2 linked regions of the Pseudovibrio sp. M1P-2-3 genome follow. The protein of the gene in region 2 interacts with the protein of the main gene of each other region in a pairwise test. Links are inferred from orthologs where the notes say so. Each region holds a gene or a part of one and is shown on either strand. Other genes may lie near its edges.

The links.
Region 1: the proteins of P6574_RS19550 (region 2) and ccmE interact in binary tests that used the Escherichia coli proteins (3 or more experiments, as listed by UniProt). The link is inferred for Pseudovibrio sp. M1P-2-3 from one-to-one orthologs.

The regions. Positions count from the first base shown.
Region 1 is NZ_JARRCW010000001.1:3,034,011-3,039,432, forward strand. Bases 2,592-5,422 are described here. They hold ccmE (cytochrome c maturation protein CcmE), read right to left. Parts: upstream 4,317-5,422; coding sequence 3,867-4,316; downstream 2,592-3,866. Other genes in these bases: P6574_RS13135 (heme lyase CcmF/NrfE family subunit), read right to left, coding at 2,592-3,801; ccmI (c-type cytochrome biogenesis protein CcmI), read right to left, coding at 4,396-5,422. Also shown: P6574_RS13125 (Do family serine endopeptidase), read right to left, coding at 1-998; P6574_RS13130 (cytochrome c-type biogenesis protein), read right to left, coding at 1,323-1,805; more of P6574_RS13135, read right to left, coding at 1,810-2,591. UniProt on the Escherichia coli protein: Heme chaperone required for the biogenesis of c-type cytochromes. Transiently binds heme delivered by CcmC and transfers the heme to apo-cytochromes in a process facilitated by CcmF and CcmH.
Region 2 is NZ_JARRCW010000001.1:4,428,558-4,436,666, forward strand. What follows is about bases 3,082-6,008. They hold P6574_RS19550 (heme ABC transporter permease), read right to left. Parts: upstream 4,969-6,008; coding sequence 4,195-4,968; downstream 3,082-4,194. Other genes in these bases: P6574_RS19535 (DUF1223 domain-containing protein), read right to left, coding at 3,082-3,165; P6574_RS19540 (DsbE family thiol:disulfide interchange protein), read right to left, coding at 3,389-4,000; ccmD (heme exporter protein CcmD), read right to left, coding at 4,000-4,194; ccmB (heme exporter protein CcmB), read right to left, coding at 5,084-5,743; ccmA (heme ABC exporter ATP-binding protein CcmA), read right to left, coding at 5,749-6,008. Outside these bases: P6574_RS19520 (ammonium transporter), read left to right, coding at 1-215; P6574_RS19525 (hypothetical protein), read left to right, coding at 459-716; P6574_RS19530 (cation diffusion facilitator family transporter), read right to left, coding at 1,312-2,199; more of P6574_RS19535, read right to left, coding at 2,413-3,081; more of ccmA, read right to left, coding at 6,009-6,432; P6574_RS19565 (cupin domain-containing protein), read right to left, coding at 6,498-7,268; P6574_RS19570 (cupin domain-containing protein), read right to left, coding at 7,352-7,804. UniProt on the Escherichia coli protein: Required for the export of heme to the periplasm for the biogenesis of c-type cytochromes.

The DNA of each region.
Region 1 (5,422 bases), 1.4 Mb from region 2 along the record:
GTATTATCCAGTCCAAGAGACGCTGCAATATCTTCTGTAACAGGTTGAATCTGCACGCCCAGCCAGCCGCGGGTAACCGCTCCGTCCTCTTTCAAGTCAGTGATAATTTTCTTGGCCGTGGATGCAGGGATAGCAAAAGCGATACCAACATTACCGCCGCTTGGGCTGATGATTGCCGAGTTCACCCCGATCACCTGACCATTGATATTAAAAGCCGGACCTCCGGAGTTGCCACGGTTCACCGATGCATCAATCTGGATAAAGTCATCGTAAAGTCCGGCGCCAATGTCACGCCCGCGGGCAGACACAATACCAGCAGTCACCGTACCGCCCAGACCGAAGGGGTTCCCTACAGCCACAACCCATTCACCAACGAACGGCGCTTTATCGGCAAATTCTACATAATCAAAATCGTTCTTACCGCCATCCACTTTCAGCAGTGCAAGGTCGGAGCGCTCATCGGCACCTACCAGCTTGGCATCATACTCGGTCCCGTCACTAGTGATCACAGTGAACTCGGTTCCATCTCCAACCACATGCTCGTTGGTGACCACATAGCCATCTTCTGAAATAAAGAAGCCGGAGCCTTGAGACTGACCGAAGCGCTTGGGAGCTTTCTTCTGCGTCTCCTCATCTCCTTGCCCGCCCCAGCCTTTACCGCCAAACTCCCGGAAAAAACGTTGTAACGGATGGTCGCCGGGCATATCCCGGAACATGGGTGGGATACCGCTATTTGCGCTTGGCCCCTTAATTTCGGAGCGAACCCGAACACTAACAACGGCGGGCTGCACTGCTTCTACAACCGGCGCAAAATTCGCAATGGCTGGAGCATTCACACGGACCGGATCAGCAAAGGCAGGGCTACTATCAAATGTAATCGGGGCAACCAATGATCCGGTAAGACCCAGAGCCATAACCCCTGCCAACAGTTTTTTCTTACGCTTTGATTTCAAAATTCGCAAAGGCGACGCAGCAAGAGGCTTACCGGTCTTATCCATAAATAGTTCTCCCAAATAAACTATGAAAGTGGGCGTTACAGCACACACCACACCTAGATATCCATCTAAATGCAACCCTAGCGTGGCAAACCTTACACAAACCTATCCAATACATTAAATTTCTGTAATTTATGACGCATTTCAATGAAAAGGCGTGAAAGAAGGCCGAGGCTTGCCGGTTATTGCCAAAAACATGAAAAAGGCCCTCTTACCTATGAGAAGTAAGAGGGCCTTTTTGGAGGGCTCAAGTCCCTATAATTTCAAGCAGCACCAGCAGATTGAACTTAAATCAATGTCAGCACAGCGTGCTTTGAAGGGCTGTGTTTACTCTTGGTTAAACAGCTTCTCCAATTCTTTCTTTTCTTCATCAGTCAGCTCTGCCGGGCCTGTTTTTTGCGGGGTTGCATCGCTTTTCCTGCGCCTGCGCGCTACATAAACCAGCAAGCCCCCACCAATCAGCAATATGGCAGGCCCTGCCCCCCAAAGCACCCATGTGTGGGGCGCAAAGCGGGGCTTGAGCAAAATGAACTCACCATAACGGGAAACAAGAAAGTCCAGAACCTGTGCGTCACTGTCACCTTTAACAAGGCGCTCACGAACCAGAAGGCGCAGATCCTTTGCAAGCTCCGCGTTGGAATCGTCAATGGACTGGTTTTGGCAAACCACACAGCGGATCTCCAGAGAAAGGTCTCTCGCCCTTTGTTCCAAAGCAGGGTCATCCAGCCGTTCATTCGGGTTCACAGCATAGGCTGCACCACCAAACAACAGGAAAAAACTGGCAACAGCAGAAAAAACAAGACGTTTCATTGATTTACTCCGCTACCGCCGGACTGGCGTTCAATCGTACTTTGCGGGCGGGAACCGGCGCTCCCACACGTAATCTACGATCACAAAAGGCAATAAGTCCAGCAAAGGCCATCACAAAACAGCCGAACCAGATAAGCGTGATCATCGGCTTTTCATAGATGCGTGTCACCACGCCGCCTTTCTCGTTGTAATCGCCTACCGCAAAATAGATCTGTGACAGGCCGAAAGTGGCGATAGAGGTTTCACTCATAGGTCGGCCGCTGGCATTATAGACCCGCTTGGCAGGCGTCATTTCACGAACAGCCTCACCATCCTTACTCACTGTAAAGTGGGCAATACGTTCCACATAGTTCGGGCCCCGCTGGTCGGCGCTGCCATCATAGGACACTTCATAGCCAGAGACATTCAACTTATCTCCGGGATAAAGAACCTGAACCATTTCCGTCTGGAATGCAGATACGGTCACAATTCCAAGTGCCACCAAGCCAAAACCCATGTGCCCAAAAGCTGCGGACCAAGCTGTTAACGGTAGTCCTTTCAGGCGGCTCATACCGCGAGCAAAACCTACTTTGCGGAATTTGACGCGGTCCAGAATATCAAAAACCGAACCCACGATTACCCAAAAAGCAATACCGATAGCCAGAGCAGTTAGGAAACCGGTGTTCCCATAATACCAGTTCAAAAGACCTGCTGCGATAATCGCGAGAACAAATGCCCCCGTCAGGCGTTGGGAAACACCTTTTAGATCACCACGCTTCCATGCCAGCATCTGCCCGAAGGGTATCGCCAGCATCACCGGCACCATCAACGGCCCGAATGTGAGGTTGAAGAACGGCGCACCAACGGAGATCTTATCTCCGGTGATAATCTCCAGAACCAAGGGGTACAGCGTTCCAAAAAACACAACGGCTGTTGCCGTGGTCAGGAACAGGTTGTTGAACACCAAACCGCCTTCACGGCTGATAGGTGCGAAAATTCCGCCTTGTTTAAGCAATGGTGCACGCCAGGCAAACAAGGAGAGCGAGCCGCCAATGAATATCATCAGGATCGTGAGGATATAAAGGCCGCGTTCTGGGTCCACTGCAAAGGCGTGAACGGATGTAAGAACACCGGAGCGCACAAGGAACGTACCCAAAAGCGACAACGAAAATGTAACAATCGCCAGAAATACAGTCCACACTTTCAAGGCATTGCGTTTTTCCATGACAATGGCAGAGTGCAGCAGGGCTGTTCCGGTGAGCCATGGCATGAACGAGGCGTTCTCAACTGGATCCCAGAACCACCAGCCACCCCAGCCCAGCTCGTAGTAAGCCCAGTAGGAGCCCATGGCGATGCCAAGGGTGAGAAAAATCCAAGAAAGCAGAACCCAAGGGCGAACCCAGCGCGCCCATGCCGCGTCAATGCGCCCCAAAAGAAGAGCCGCCGTTGCAAAGGCAAACACAATGGAAAAGCCCACATAGCCAACATAGAGCAAAGGCGGGTGAATAGCTAAGCCCACATCTTGCAACATAGGGTTCAGGTCTTGCCCCTGCATTGGCGGATTAGCAACACGGGAAAACGGACTGGAGGCGAGTGTTACAAAGGAGATGAACGCCAAGGACACCCAGCCCTGTACACCAATGGTCGCTGCCCGAAGCTGGCGCGGAATATTGCGGCTGAAACCAGCAACAAGCGCCCCGAATAAGGTGAGGATGAGAACCCAAAGCAGAACGGACCCCTCATGGTTCCCCCAAACCCCGGATATCTTGTAGATCAAGGGTTTATCGGAATGGGAGTTCTCATAGACATTCAGAACCGAGAAATCCGAGTTCAGGTAAGCCCATGTGAGCGCCGCAAACGATAGGAGAACCAAAAGAAACGAAGCAATTGCAAGCGGCGGCGCCATAGCCATGAGCCGCTCGTCTTTCTTTATAGCCCCCCAAACGGGAAAGACAGACTGTATCAAAGACACCACCAACGCTAAAATCAAAGCGTAGTGGCCAAGTTCAATAATCATTCTCGCTCCGGTCCATTCCTAGTAGGTGGGCTTTGTTTTTTCTTAAACCTTTAAAGGCGGAGCCCTTAGCTGCCAGTCTGCTGTTCGTCATAAAGGTGGTCTTGCTCTTTAAGGGCTTCATAAACTTCTTTTGGCATGTAGTTTTCATCGTGCTTGGCAAGCACTTGGTCCGCTACAAAAGTGCCTTGCTTGTTCACATAGCCTTCAGCAACGATGCCTTGGCCTTCACGGAACAGATCAGGAAGAATGCCCGTATAACTCACGGGTACAGTCGAGGCGTTGTCAGTTACAATAAAGGTAACGGTGCCACCCTCGCCATTTTCCAAGGAACCATCTTCAACCAGCCCCCCAAGGCGGATACGCTTTCCCTGCTCAATCTTATTGGCAGCAATATCAGAGGGCGACTGGAAAAAGGCGATCTGGTCATCCAGAGCAAACAGGATCAATCCGGCCGCGCCAGCCAGAACCACTCCAGCCAGTCCAATCAGCGTTAGTCTTCGTTGTTTACGTGTCATTTGCGTCAAATCCGCCAGTTTAAAAGGGGAAGTCCAAATCAGGCCCTTCTATACGGACCCTGTTTTGGACAAAACCGGTTTATTCTGCTTTTTGTGTTTTAATGCCCAGCTCTACTGCCTGCGTGTTCAACGCCGCAATCGCACTTGTATCATCTTGAAAAACCTTCAGAGCTTTTTCAAAAGTTTCCAGCGCCTCATCATCTCTGCCAAGAACCTGCTGCGCCCGCATCAGTTTGCCCCACTCTTCCACGCTGCCGCCTTCCACAGACAGACGCTCTTCAAGTTGGGAAACCATACCCTCGATCATCAAGGTACGCTCTTTCGCGTTCAGTTGACCGGCGGCTTCCATATCCGCAGCTGTTGGCCCTTTTGTGGCAATATCAATTTCCTGAAGTGTGGCAAGCTCGGCTTTTGCAGCAGGTATCCAGCCTTCATCACCATTTGCCTGAGCCAAAATGGCCTGCCAAGCATCGATCGCCTCTTGTGTTTTGCCAAGCTGGCCCAAACCAAGCGCAAGATAGAAACGTATTTTTATGTCATCAGGACGGGCTTCGTTCGCTTTTTGGAACAGCTTGAAAGCTTCCTCGGTGACATCCCCGCCACTTTGGAACACCAAAGTTTCTGCCAAGGCAATCTGGAAATCCGGCTGCTCCCCTTCCAAAGCGAGAATGTTTCGGTAAGCTGTCGCCGCTTTGCCATACTGGCCTGTTCGCGAATAAACAGGCGCGATCACTTTCCAGCCCTGCACATCCTTTGGATTACTTGCTAGGTGCTGTTCTGTGCGCGCAATCAGTTCAGAAACACTCATTTTATTTGGTGCCTGCGCAAGGCGCTTTTCCAGCGGCTGATCGGCATAATTGGGAGTACCCAACCCCAGATACAAACCAATAGCAACCAAAGGCATCACCACAGCAACGCTGACTTTCGCAAGGATCCCCCCTTCTTCTGAAGAGCTCCCTCCGGTTTTGTCCGAGTTCTGTTTGTGGGCTGCAAGCAACCGGCGCGAGACCTCGATACGAGCCGCCTCGGCCATTTCAGGCTTAATCACACCGCGTTCACAGTCGCGATCGATTTCTTCAAGCTGCTGTTTGAAAACAGCTTCATCG
Region 2 (8,109 bases):
CCCTTTCCAACACAGACGCATCATTTGGTGTGCAGGCAATCGGTATTGCTGCCTATGGCGTATTCACTTTCGGCGTCTCTGCAGTTCTTTGGTTCCTTCTCAAAACTCTCGTGGGTATCCGCGTCAGCGAAGAGGAAGAGGCTATGGGCTTGGACAAAGTGGAAATTGGTGTCGAAGCCTATCCGGAATTCGGCCAAGGCTCCCAGCGCCTATAGGAAACGCACAAGCAACATTGTATGCTGATACAAGCTTCAAGGCCCGGTGTTCACATCGGGCCTTTTTCCATCCATCACGGCCTATTGATACAATTTGTAGGCTCTAGAGCTAAAAGAGTTAACCAAAAAAGAATAGTCTCTCTAGAGCACTGGTGATCGTCTATCTTCTTTAACACCCCATCAACACAATGGACCTCACCAGACAAATAACCTTCTGAAATGAAGACAAAGGGAGGGAACATCGTGAAACTATCTTTTCTTCTATTGGCAACGGCAGTCATTATCATTTTTGGTTTTGGTGATATAGTCTCGGCTCAAGACCTGCCTAAGGATCAGGCAAGTGATTTATGCAGCCAACCTGAGCATGCAAATACACTTTCCTGCCGCGAGCACGTGATACGGCTGGAACCCGCTTGGCATATCACAACCATTGTTGCAGCTATCGTCGTGATCGTGGGTGCAATCTATGGCGCAATACGGTGGCGTATGACCTCGAAGTAAAGTTCTATTGGGACTGATGCAAACGTCAGCCCGCCGCTTTATTTGACAGGTGCAACTCTAATCAGCCTTAAAGTCCCAGAGTAACGGTGAGGCTCCACTGTTAAAACGAGAGCCTCTCCTATCATTTGGAATCGCTCAGAGTATCATTCGATATAATAACAACATTATCTAACAAGTAATTTACTAATATAAATTCAACTTTATAAGTTTAATAAAATATATTTTGTGGTAATTTCGCTCATTAAATGGATATTTAACGTAATTATAGCAAAAATAAAACTATGATTTAGCAATCTCCATGAGATTAATACTATTATTAGCACTTTCAATATTTATTATTCTAAGTGTTAGTGACATAGCATGTGCGCAAGATCTAAGTATCGTTGATGAAGGGAATAACGGTGGAGTTTGCATTCCCGGTTTTTGTGACGGGGATACTCCTGCAGATGCGCCATTCTACCAATCGCAGCAGGTATTGGAGGCCTCGTTGTTCTTACTGGTAGCCTCTATCTGGCAATACGTCGGCGGATCAGCAACAAATAGAACTCTCCCGCAGCCCATTCAGTGGCTACGGGGCTTTCTTAAACAGCTAACATCAAACCACCACAATTCCTTTATGCTTGGCATGATGTTCTGGCTCAACGTGAATAGTCACGCGGGCACCTGGCATATCCTTTGCGATGCCTTCTTCAATTCGATCACAGATTTCGTGGGCATCTTGCACCGAAAGCTGGCTTGGAACAACCAGATGGAAGTCCACAAACGTCACATGGCCTGCATGGCGGGTGCGTAAATCATGGGCTTCAATGGCCCCTTCCCCATACTTGGAAATAAGTTTACGCAGAGCGTCCTGCTCTCCTTCCGGTGCAGCTTCATCCATCAAACCGCCAATGGATTCGCGAACCAGCTTCCAGCCGGACCACAGAATATTCACGGCTACCAGAACAGCAAGTGCCGGGTCAAAGTGCACCCAACCGGTGGCAAAGACCAGAGCCACCCCTACAAACACTCCGATTGAAGTGTAAACATCTGTCATGATGTGCTTGCTATCAGCCACCAATGCCGGAGAGCGGTGCTTTCGGCCAATGCGTCCAAGAGCGATGGCCCAGCTGGCATTAATTACCGTCGCAATGCCGTTGAGCGCCAGCCCTTCGGGGGAAGCTTCCAGATGTGGCGGATTGAGAAATCCCAGATAGGCTTCACGAAGGATAAAGATAGCCGCCAGAACAATAAGCACACCTTCCAGCACAGCAGCGAAATACTCTGCCTTGTAGTGACCGTAGGGGTGGTTATGATCCGCAGGCTTATGGGACATATAAAGGGCGGCAGCGGCAGCAATGGCACTGGCGATATTCAAGGTGGATTCCAGCGCATCAGACAGGAATGCGATCGACCCTGTCATCACAAATGCTGTGTACTTTATCCCAAAAATCAGCAGTCCAACTATTATACTGCCGATAGCAAAACGCATGCTCTCGTTCATGTTCTATTGCCCGCTAGACTACGGCGCCCTTGCCCCGGATTTTTAATTGGCGATAGCCTTAGCAGATAATGAGAGCATATCAACATCCATTAAGCATATCTTTGTAATATGGCTCTCACCTATGTATCTGGAGACGTACAGGCAAAAAGGGCTGGCACAACATTTGAAAATACGCCTTGGTGTTTAGCGCAAGTCTGGCTCAACTTGAAAAGCTCAAATACCCTCAAACTTTGTCGCGCCAAGAATTGGCCCCGGCCCCTTGGTGTTCATAGACTGCACAAGAACAACCCATTGCGTATTGTCGTTGATCTCTCCAAGTGCAGATTTTGGAAACCGGAGTACTGTATCTTTACCCATCCACATTCCAATCGGAATTATATCGGTTACCACATTCACATATTGCATATCCTTGCCGGCATTGTCACCGCCTTGAATATCAACCTCTTTCTTTTTGGTGAGACGCAACAGGTAGATATCGGCTTCAGTGGGCTCAAGGGGATGCGCTTTGCCGCTTACTGAAACATCCAGCATGGTTTTATCAATACGTGCATTCACATCCAGAGAAAGAGGCGTTTGGGCTTCCACGGTTTCAAGAAGACCTTGCCGGTCATTGCCTGCAACATCCTGCTTTCCGTTGATGATTGCTTGCGGCGTGTAAACGCCCTTGTCGTGGCGCGATAAGGCATAAGCCCTCTGCCGGTCCGTGTTTTTTTTGTTGGCCAGAGTATCTTTCCAGCCCATGAAATCCCAAATATTCACATGGAAGTCCATGGCAATCACGTTCGGCTTTTTGGAAAGCTCGGACAAGAGTTTATTGGCTGGTGGGCAATAACCGCAGCCTTGGCTGCTATACAGTTCAACCACAGCTTTGACAGGCTGCGCGTAGACCATGCCAACATTCAAAAGAGCAAAAGTTGATACAAACGCGAGCATAGCAAGCGTTTTGACAGCAGGTCTCAGTTTCATTCCCAACCCTTCAATTAAAGTTAGCAGCGCATTAACAATATAGATGCAATTCAATAAAGGAAAATCACAAGCAGGTGATCTACGCAGTTACTTTGGCATCTAGAAAGGCCAGTCGGCCCTTTCACAAAAAATACGCTTAAACCAAAAAGTCAGAGCATAGAGAACAAAGGGGATTTGCTCAAATACACTCTAAACTTTCCTATCCTGTCAAAGGGGTAGCAAACTATTTTGTCTGAGAAATGACCTTTTCAAGTTCGGGAAGAAAAACATCCCTGTAGCTTGTAGCTGTAAGCGGGCCAATAAATTTATAGCGAATATTTCCCTGTCCATCGACAATAAATGTTTCCGGTACGCCATAAACACCCCATTCGATGCCAATGCGCCCGGAATCCGCGCCCACCAAGTCATAAGGGTTTCCAAGATCTTTCAAAAAGCGAATGGCGGCCAGTGGTTTGTCTTTATAGTTCAGCCCAGCCATCTGGATTCTTGGATCCTTGGACAGGTCCATCAAGTATTCATGTTCCGCACGGCATGGACCACACCAGGACCCGAACACGTTAAAGACTGTCACCTTGTCCTTGAAACTCTCGTTGGAGATTCCCGGAATTTGCTGCCCATCCCTCAAAAGACCTTCCACCGGCACGGCGGAAAACTCTGGGCTAGGCTTATTCAGTAAAGCAGAAGGCAGTTCTTGAGGGTTATTTCCCGAAAGCAGCTGGGTGAGAAAGAGAACAACCAGAACACCAAAAATCACAAGCGGAATAATAGCGAAAACCGGAAAACCGCGGCGGGGTTCTTGTTCTCCAGCTTTATTATTTTGAGCATCAGTGGACATTATTTTTTACCAGTAGCAGCGGAACGGCGGCGAATACCAGAGGCTTCCAGCGCAGCAAGTTCAGCAAGACGTTTCTTTTTCGCGATGAACGCAGCGACAACCAAGCCCGTCATAATAACTCCCGCCATACCGTAGCATGCCGCTACATAGCCAGCATGGCGCGGGAGATCCGTAAAGAGACTTTCAAAGAACATTTATGAGGCCCCCTGTGCAGCAGCTTGGTTTTTGACACTTGCAGAAGGCGCTTTAGAGGCAGCCCGCAGGCGCATGGCCCGAATACGGCGCGCATAGATTTCGTTGCGCATAAGCATCAGGTGCACGCAAGTGAAGAACAATGTGAACCCGATGGCCATCACAAACAGCGGGATCAATATGGAGCTGTGCATGCTTGGCCCATCCGCACGGAACACGCTGGCCGGTTGATGCAGTGTGTTCCACCAGTCCACCGAGAACTTGATGATCGGCAGGTTGATCACACCCACAAGGGTCAAGATCGCATTTGCCTTAGCCGCTTTGATGGGGTCTTCAATGGTTTTCCAAAGAGCGATAATGCCCAAATACATGATGAAGAGAACAAGGAACGACGTTAATCTTGCATCCCATACCCACCAAGTTCCCCACATGGGTTTGGCCCAGATTGCACCGGTCCAAAGAGCAAGGAATGTGAAACAGGCTCCAAGAGGCGCAGCTGACTTTGCAGACACATCCGCCAAAGGATGTTTCCAGACCAAAGTACCGATAGAGGACAAAGCCATCATTCCATAACAGAACAGGGCCAGCCATGCGGATGGAACATGAATATACATAATCCGCACCGTCACTCCCTGCTGGTAATCATGGGGAGCGACAAACAAGGCCATGTAAATGCCTGCAGCCATAGTCACAGCGCAGGCACCGATAAGCCACGGCAACAATTTCTGGACCAGAGCCAGAAAACGAGTTGGGTTTGCAAGATCATAAAAAGTCATAGGGCTTTTTAAGCTTTCATTGTCTATGCATCAACAAGCGAGTGCAGATTCCAGCGATGAAGTCCCGTTTTGGGACGCATTGTCGCACAAACCCACCCAGTAATTATGGCAACACCTAGTCACCCGAAACACGCAGTGCAGCCCCCGCCGCCACAGGCCCAATGACCAATGCGGCAAGAGTGATTGCGCTTAAATATAAAAAAGGTGTCAGAAATGGGGTCGAACCGCCAACAGCCGCCGTTGCAGCGCTCACACCAAAAATGAGAATCGGGATCGCAAGCGGAATCACCAAAATGGAAAGCAGCACCCCACCGCGCCGCAAAGACACAGTCACCCCTGCCCCAATCGCCCCAACGAGGGTTAGGGCAGGTGTTCCCACCAGTAACGTCAGCACCACCGCACCAATTGCAGCCGGCTCCAAATTAACAAACAGCGCCAGAACGGGCGTCGCAATTACCAGCGGCAACCCCGTTGCTGCCCAGTGCGCAGCGCATTTGATAAGAACGATCAACTCCGCAGGGCGACCTGAAAGAAGCAGAAGGTCCAACGTTCCATCCTCCTGATCTGCCTGAAACAGCCGGTCCAGACCCAGAAGTGTCGCCAGCAGAGCACCAATCCACAGAACTGCCGCGCCAATGCGCGCCAGCATTTTCAAATCTGGCCCCACGCCAAAGGGAAACACCGTCACGACTGCGAGGAAAAACAGAACACCGATCAATGCCCCACCGCCCACACGTGCTGCAAGCCGGAACTCACGTATAAATAAGCTTGTCATCCAGCTCATAGCCAATAGTCCCCCTGATCGTCACTTCGTGCATCTTCATCCTCTAAGGAGTCAGAACTGGCGATGTCCAGAAAGTGCGTGTTGGGCAGGTCCAAGGGCAAGTGCGTTGCTGCCAGCAAAAGCCCACCCTTGTTCAAATGCTCCGCCATCAAACCCAGTAGTACTTTTTCAGAGGCAGCGTCCAGTGCAGCGCTTGGTTCATCCATAATCCAGATGGGTCGGGAAACCACAAGCAACCTTGCCAGAGACAGACGGCGCTTTTGCCCTGCACTCAAAAAGCCGGCGGGCAACTGCGCTGTATGAAGGATACCCAGCGTGTCCAGAGCCTCTTCTATGGAAAGGGTGGTGTTCTTATTGCCCGTTTCATAGGGCACCGGCTCATAAAATTGTTGCCAGAAACTCAGGTTTTCCTGCACGCTCAAAGCTGGTTTCAACGCATCTTGATGCCCAAAGTAGTGGCAGTGTTCTGGAACCGAGCGCTCTTTATCACCGCCTTCAAGGGCAATTTCTCCACCGGCCTTGCCAACGAAGCCTGCAATCACTCGAAGTAGGCTGGATTTTCCCGAGCCATTTGGTCCGCGAACAATAAGCGCTTCACCCGTTTCTACGTGGAGCGATATTTTGTGAAAGACGCGTCGCCCGCCCCTGTCACAAGTCAGATTATTACAGCTCAGCTTCAACAGCCCTACCCCGATATTCAGCTAAGAGATTGCCCTTACCTGAAAATTCCATCACGTACATCTGCTTAGGGCGGCAGAATAGTATTTGGCAAGCCCTTGGCCCCTATAAATACAGCCAAAACCCGCAGCGGCACATTGCCGCTGTTGATACCGTGATGCCACGTATTCACCGCCTCGATAAAGGCTTCCCCTTGTTTGTAGGTGTGCGTGTGGGTGTCTTCATAGTCCAAAGTCACTTGCCCTTCGAGTACATAAACAAAGACAGGTGCTACATGCATATGGGGCTGGATCTCCTCTCCGGGCAATAATGTAATCAGCATTGAGGTGATCGCTGCAGGGGGCTTGCTCGGATAAGCCAGCGGCTGTCCTGTATTGGTCGCGTCCACATCCTCCAGCAGCACTTTCATATCCCCATGAATGTTATGCCTGGCCTGCTCCTGCCTTTTACCCATAACTGGCTGGTCTATGAAATTGGGCAGGCCCTTTGCCCCCAAGAACAAAGCAAGAATACGCATGGGTTCCTTACCCTTGTTCATCCCGTAGTGCCAAGTATGGGCCGCTTCCAGAAAAGCCTCACCTTGCCTATAGGTCTGCACTACGTTTTCCTCATGGTCTTGCACATAGGTCATCGTAACCTCCCCTTGCAAAACGTAGGCATAAACAGGCACAACATGGAGATGCTTTTTGAACGTCTCCCCCGGAGCCAGAGTGATGATCACTGACGAGATGGAAGGGGGGAAGAGACCGGGGTACGTCAGTTGGTCTCCGGTATTTGTAAGCTGGGCTCCATCCAGTAGAACTGCCATATGCTCGTAGACATCATGATCATCATGCATTGTTTTCGCCTCACGCTGAACATTGCCGGAAGTCTGGAGATACACTTGGCCCGTTTCGGGTCAAATACCGTATATAAGGTTGGCTACTGGCCACTTTCCGGCTGGGGAATCGCATTGGGCAAGCCTTCGGCGCCGAGAAACACCGCAAGAATACGCGCTGGCTCCTTGCCGTTGTTCACACCGTAGTGCCATGTATTCGTTGCTTCAAGGAAAGCCTCTCCCTGTTTATAGGTCCGTGTCTTGTCTCCCTCGTACGTGAGCGTGATCTCGCCTTCCAGAACGTAGGCATACACAGGAACCACATGGAGATGCTTTCTAATCTTTTGCCCCGGTTCCAAGGGAACGATCATGGATGTGATTGCGGCAGGAAAATCACTGCGATACGCCAAAGGCTGGCCGATATTGTTTTTTGTTGCTTTATCCAGCAGAATCGTCGTCTTGCCATAAAGGTCATTTTCGTGTGCGCTGATTTGGGTAGCAGACACGGCGAGCATCAAGGCAGCTCCCAACCCTACAGGCAGCAAATGCGTTTTCATTTCAGGCTCCAGTCTTTCTTGCCAAAACATCTGACTGGACGCTAGCCTACAAAAATTAGAAACTCTCTAAATTTCCTCCTCGACATAATTGTATACATATGTATACTAAACTAGAGATTCGTATTTCCGATAAAATGCACCTCGGGAAAATCATAGTGAACCCATTATTCTATCAGTTACCTTAGGGGCTACTTGCTGGATTAGCCATATAAAAAACGCTATAAAGACACACACTTAAAGCAGAGCATCTGATGTCTCTCTCACGAGACAAGATGCCTGCTTAAGCCATGCGTGCCCAGTGCTAA